Regions from separate parts of the Paenibacillus polymyxa M1 genome, predicted to be linked through region 2. Evidence: predicted binding sites of a transcription regulator. Region 2 holds the regulator's gene; the other holds the start of a gene.
What was found. Region 2 encodes CtsR, which represses protease genes until heat stress. Its sites were predicted from a motif close to ATGGTCAATAAAGGTCAAACA; they were not measured.
Positions count from the first base shown of each region.

Region 1: clpP (ATP-dependent Clp endopeptidase proteolytic subunit ClpP) is a predicted target of CtsR. The motif match lies at 2,190-2,210, and genes of this name have one in related genera.

Region 1 is NC_017542.1:209,963-213,391, forward strand. It holds gene PPM_RS00915 (SIMPL domain-containing protein) at 1-22, shown strand, start outside; gene PPM_RS00920 (PdaC/SigV domain-containing protein) at 260-1,369, shown strand; gene clpP (ATP-dependent Clp endopeptidase proteolytic subunit ClpP) at 1,482-2,078, opposite strand; tRNA gene PPM_RS00930 (tRNA-Arg) at 2,290-2,361, opposite strand; gene PPM_RS00935 (sugar-binding transcriptional regulator) at 2,621-3,429, shown strand, end outside.
Region 2 is NC_017542.1:5,191,205-5,194,633, reverse strand. It holds gene PPM_RS23455 (GNAT family N-acetyltransferase) at 1-673, shown strand, start outside; gene PPM_RS23450 (CtsR family transcriptional regulator) at 1,214-1,678, shown strand; gene PPM_RS23445 (UvrB/UvrC motif-containing protein) at 1,763-2,287, shown strand; gene PPM_RS23440 (protein arginine kinase) at 2,317-3,381, shown strand; gene clpC (ATP-dependent protease ATP-binding subunit ClpC) at 3,426-3,429, shown strand, end outside.

The DNA of each region.
Region 1 (3,429 bases), 880 kb from region 2:
TGCCCAATATGAGATGAACTAGTATAGACCATTAAGCGGAGCCGCAAGCGCCTGCAACATTGCAGGATGACTTGTTGGCTTCTTTTGTCTATTGAAACCGTTTTGTAATGAGTCTGTCATAGCTAATGGCTGTTAGGTGTACAGATTGAAATCAAGGAGTGTACAGATTGTAAACTACATACAATAGGGTATAGATATAATAAGAAAAGTGATCAAAACACATAGATTATACAGATTTGCAATAGGAGGAATACTTACGATGAACAAACATACAAAAAAATGGGGCTCAGCATTGCTGGCAGCGGGAATTTTAGCAGGGGTTGCGGTTATTCCCGTTTCCTATATTGGGGCAGCATCGACCAAACAGCAGCAAGCGACAACACAGCAACCAGGGATCGCCATCCAATGGAATGGTAAAACGTTGGCCGCTAAAGGTATTCAAGTGAACGGGAACACCATGATTCCAGTGGCAGCACTGCGTGACAGCTTGGGAATTCCGGTGAGCTATGACACCAAAGAAGGGACATATACAGTGGGGAGTGGGTACAACAAGCTCTATATCGTGGTCTCCTCCTCGGATGCCTATGTCAATGTGAACGGAATCAACACGCGCAGCATGGATGCCAAAATGATCGCCGGGAAGCTGTACATTCCTATGAGTCTGCTGAAAGACTATCTGGGTATCGATGCTCAGTGGAATGCAGCTCAGAAAACCGTAACATTGAGTAAAAGCCAGCTAAATCCAATCACAATTGCATCTCAGACGCTTCCAGCTTCGAGCAATGCAAAGGTATCTTATAAGATTAAGTATCCACAAATCAGCGGCAGCCAGCTGAATCCTGAGGCTCAACAGACCATTAATAATGTGCTAAAAAAGCATGCAGAGACAGTATTGGCAGCAGGCAAAAAGATGGTGGCAGAGGGAGAGGTTACAGCAGAAAGACCGTATGATTTCGAGAATGATTTTGCAATTGCCTATAACAAGGACGGTATTCTAAGTGTGATTATGCAGGACTACTCGTATACAGGTGGCGCACATGGCATGACGGCGCGTAAAGGATACACGTTCTCGCTCGCTGATGGCAAGCTGCTGCAATTGTCTGACGTATTGAAGGCAAATCCGAACTATAAAAAGTTTTTGAATGCTGATTTGAAGAAAAAAATTGATGCGCTCCAGGCTGGCGAAGGTTTTGAAAAATTTAAAGAGTTGGCCGCAGATCAGAATTTTTATGTGACCAACAGTGGAGTAACCATCGTGTTTGATTTGTATGATTATGCTCCATACGCGTATGGAATTCCGGAGTTTACTTACTCGTTCGCTCAACTGCTGCCTCAGGGCGGAAAGCCTTTTGCGGGACAAAATCAATAATTTGGATGACCTATATTTTAAAAAAATAGCAAATCAAAAAGGCTGCCTACTGGATACGAATATCCGAGGCAGCCTTTTTGATTTACCAGCTATCCGAGGTAAATAAGTTTTCTTATACACCTTCTGGAGAGGAGCTAGTTAACACTTTATCAATAATACCGTATTCTTTGGCATCATCAGCGGACATGAAATAGTCACGGTCTGTGTCTTTTTCGATGCGTTCCAGTGGTTGACCTGTGCGATCTGCGAGAATGCGGTTCAATTTGTCACGCATTTTCAGAATGCGACGGGCGCGAATTTCGATATCCGTTGCCTGTCCTTGTGCACCACCCAGTGGTTGGTGAATCATAATTTCACTGTTTGGTAAGGCAAAACGTTTGCCTTTGGCACCTGCATTCAGCAAGAAAGCACCCATGGAAGCAGCCATACCTACACAAATGGTAGATACGTCAGGTTTAATGTATTGCATCGTATCGAAAATGGCCATACCAGCTGTGATGGAACCGCCAGGACTGTTAATATACAAGTGAATGTCTTTTTCAGGATCTTCAGCAGCCAAAAACAGCATTTGTGCAATAATTGAGTTGGCTACAACGTCATTGACGTCCGAGCCCAACAAAATAATGCGATCCTTCAACAGTCTGGAATAAATGTCATAGGCGCGTTCGCCGCGGTTACTTTGTTCTACTACCATAGGAACATAGCTCACGTCAAAAAACCTCCCTTAAATATCGTTAGTGGATTTGGTGGATATGCCGATTACACATCCCTATTTATAAACTGTTACCGTATTAACCACATGATAAACAATTTCAAACAAAAAGTCAAAGAAAGTCAAACTATTGATTGAAAAAAGAGCGCTCAGCGCTCTTTTTGGTTAAAAACATTATATGGAACATTTAGCCGATCATATAAAACGACGCGCCCGCGAGGAATCGAACCTCGATCTCAGGCTCCGGAGGCCTACGTCATATCCGTTGGACCACGGGCGCACAGATGAACATTACAAGCAACTAACTAATTAATTGGAAACAAAGATGATTATATGATATACGGCATTGAATTGCAAGCTTTTATTACGTGCGCATATTCACATAAAAAGTTGAGAAATATAGGTTCAGATAGACTTGCATGTGAAGCAAATATTGGGTAAGATATACGTGGGACTTAAAAAGTTATCCCGGGACATTTTAAGACCAGTTAGAGATATAGCATAGAGACAGAACTTAGAAGTGTGCGGGAGTGGAAAGCATGCGAAAGATATTAGAAATACAGAAGCAGCTTCTGCCCGACCTCATGGATGTTTTGAAAAAAAGGTACACGATCCTGCATCAGATTATGCTGTCCGAAGTTATTGGACGCAGAACACTGGCAGCTTCACTGGATATGACCGAGCGCGTACTGCGCGCTGAGACTGATCTCCTTAAAGCGCAAGGGCTAATTGAGATTGAGAGTGTGGGCATGAAGGTGAGCAAAGCAGGACTGGATCTGCTGGAACAGCTGGAGCCGATTGCGAACAACTTGTTCGGCCTGTCCCAATTGGAGGATCAGATTCGTCAAGCCTACGGTTTGAGGAAGGTGGTTGTCGTTCCAGGGGATTCGGATGCTTCACCGTTAGCGAAGCAGGAACTGGGCCGTGCTGGCGCAAAGGCGCTGCTGAGTGTTATGGATGACGAGGACGTGGTCGCTGTAACAGGTGGCACGACGATTGCAGATGTGGCGGAACAACTGACATTACCTGCTAACGGCCCGCTTAAAGGCGGATGGTTTGTACCGGCACGCGGGGGTTTGGGAGAGAGCATGGAAATGCAGGCAAATACAATTGCCTCCACGATGGCTCGCAAGGTCGGCGCTCAATACCGTCTGCTCCATGTACCGGATTTGCTCAGCAATCATGCTTACAACTCCTTGCTTGAGGATACGAATATTCAGGATATATTGAGCCTGATTCGAGAAAGTCGTATTATCATTCACGGGATAGGCAACGCCATAGCAATGGCCCACAGACGCAAGCTTGACCCTGAAACCTTCGCCCAGATCAGCAATGAGGGCGCGGTCGC
Region 2 (3,429 bases):
TGGTACGCTGGTACGAGATAAGGAATGGTGGCAGGAACGGATTTTAAATGAAAATTATCGAACTGTAGTATATTACACGGATGCAGGCAATCCTCAGGGATATGCACTATACAAAATAGAAGATAAACAGTTAAATTGTGATGAGTTGGTATATGAAAATGAGACGGCACGTCGGGCTTTGTGGACTTATTTTGCAAATCATGACTCAATGATAACCCAAGGTAAATTTATTTACGTTCCAGCAGATGACAACCTGCCCTTTTTACTCGATGATCCGCGAATTCAACAGGAAACGGTGCCTTATTTTATGGGGCGTATTGTGGATGCAGTTGCTTTTGTAGAGAGATACCCTTTTGAGCAGATTGGAGAAGAAACAAGTTTGACCTTACATCTGACAGATCGGTATGCCCCTTGGAATGAAGGAGTATGGAGATTAACAATTACTACGGAGGGGCAAGGACATCTGGCAAGAGTGGATACAAGCAATTTATCTGACAACGCCTTAGCAGCTGACTTGAAACTGGGGATTCAGTCATTAACAAGTTTAATGCTCGGCTACCAGCAAGCTGATAACCTGTCTAATTGGGGGCGTATTGAAGGAAGCAGTAAGTCTGTGGCTGCACTTAAACGTGTAATACCAATAAAACAAACGTTCTTATTGGATTTTTTCTGATAAAGCTCCAATTGGTTCTTCTTAATGTCCAACTTTTTTTTAACCAAATTGGATGTGGTTTATCATAATTACTCAAAGCTCTTTCCATAATGGGAAGAGTTTTTTGTAATATGGTATAAAACATAATTAGATTGCGAAAAATGGTATTGACCCCTTGGCAAAAATGAAATTTGTGCTATAATACGAATATAGTCAAAGAAAGTCAAAGTCAATTGGAATCAGTGTGATTCCACAAAAGTATCATGTTGTTGGATTGGCCGTATATAACAATTTGACAGCAAAAAAGTAAAAAATAACGACCTGATTTGCGTATAGTTAGGAGCTGCTTCTTATGTACAGAATTGAAGTGTATGATTTATCGCAAATAAAGGTCACACTAGAAACGAAACGGTACAATTCCAATGGATGTACAACAGGCAATAGCCTGAATGCAGCTTAGATTCGTGACTATATCGTTTGGTTAAGTTCAATATACGGCGGACTCTGTGGAGCGTGAAATGTACTTGAATACTTGCGTTTCCGTTAGTGGAGGATGATGAAATGCGCAATGTTTCCGACATTATTGAACAATATTTGAAGAGCATGCTGCTGGAAAGTCCCCAAGGCTTAGTGGAGATTCAGCGCAATGATCTGGCTGACCGCTTTTCCTGCGTACCGTCGCAAATTAATTATGTAATTAGTACCCGGTTTACGCTGGAAAAAGGTTATGTGGTGGAAAGTAAACGCGGTGGTGGAGGCTACATTCGAATTCAGCGAATTCAATTACCTGCACAACATGCGATTCATACACACCTTCATCAGAGCATCGGGGAGGAAATTAGCCAATCGGCAGCAGAAGGACTGATTTATCAGTTAGAGGAAGCTCATTTTTTAAGCAAAAGGGAAGCTGGTCTAATGAAGGCTGCTTTATCAAGAGATACATTATTGCTAAAGCTTCCCTATCGTGACCAACTGCGAGCAAGATTGCTTAAGGCTATGCTGATCTCGTTGCTGGCGGCCAAATAGCTAGTATCCATTAACCAGTGAATAGAGATTTGCAATTCAGATGTAGGGATTTGTAAAAATCCTGACGATGAAGGAGGTGCTTTTATGCTGTGCCAAGAATGTAATATGCGGCCGGCAACTTTGCATTTCACCAAAATTGTGAATGGCGAAAAGACAGAGTTTCATATTTGTGAGACATGTGCGAAGGAAAAAGGGGAAATGATCCCTGGAACACCTAATGGCTTTTCGATTCATAGCTTGTTGTCGGGGATGTTGGATTTTGACTCCAGCACAAAGAGCCAGTCTTCAGGTCACACTGTTCCCCAAAATCTGCAATGCAAGGATTGCGGTATGACTTATACACAGTTTAGTAAGCTAGGACGTTTTGGATGTCCATCATGCTATCAATATTTTGATAGTCGTCTGGACCCTCTGTTCAAGCGTGTGCATGGTAGTACGAGTCATGTTGGGAAAGTTCCGGTCCGTACTGGAGGCCGATTAAAGGTTAAACGGCAAATTGATGATTTAAAAAAAGAGATGCAACAACACATTGTACAGGAAGAATTCGAATCAGCTGCTGAGCTTAGGGATCAAATCAGAAAGCTTGAAAAAGAAATGACTGAAGAGTAAAGTTTGTGAAGAGTAGGAGGGAATGCGTGATGCCCAATATCCGATTTACGGAAAAGCCGCTAAGTGATTGGATGCGTGGTGATGCTGCGGATTCGGAGATTGTCATTAGCAGCCGGGTAAGAATTGCGCGTAACTTGCAGCATTTGCCTTTTCCCATGCTTGCTACCAATCAGCAGTCGGAAGAAGTGCTTCAACGCTTAACGGATATCCTTCAGTATGATGATTTGCGTCGTTTTGGTACTTTTCATACCTTGAAAATATCCGAGTTGGATGAGATCGACAAGCAGGTACTGGTTGAGAAGCACTTAATTAGTCCTAATTTGGCGAACGAATCTCGCAACGGTGCTGTGTTGATTAGTGATGATGAATCAGTTAGTGTTATGATAAATGAAGAGGATCATCTGCGTATTCAGTGCTTATATCCGGGATGTCAGGTGAGAGAAGCCTGGGAACGCGCTATGGTCATTGATGATGCATTTGAAGCTCATGTTGATTATGCATTTGATGATCGGAGGGGGTTTCTGACCAGTTGTCCGACGAATGTCGGCACAGGTATGCGAGCTTCGGTGATGATGCATTTGCCCGCATTAGTTATGACTCATCAAATCAATCGTATATTGTCCGCTGTTTCACAGGTAGGTCTTACGGTTCGCGGCATTTATGGTGAAGGCAGTGAAGCAGTTGGAAATTTGTTTCAGGTATCTAATCAGATTACCCTGGGACAAACCGAAGCGGAAATTATCGAGAATCTGCATGGCGTGGTGCTGCAAATTATAGAGCACGAACGTTCTGCCAGAGAACGATTGATGAATGAATCCATGCTGCGGATTACAGATCGGGTGATGCGTTCATTCGGTATTTTGTCATATGCAGCAGTTTTGGATTCCAAGGAGGCTGCACAGCGGCTGTCCGATGTACGTCTCGGTGTAGATTTAGGGATTTTGGAGCGTCCTTCCATTGCAGCGATGAATGAGCTTAATGTGATGACGCAACCTGGCTTTCTGCAAAAAAGCTTTGGGGATAAAATGAATACCGGTGAGCGCGATATGTACCGGGCGAAGCTGATCCGGCAAAAATTAGGCACAACCCTTTAATATATAGAATGATCTGAAATACACATTGTGGAGGTGCAGGATATATGA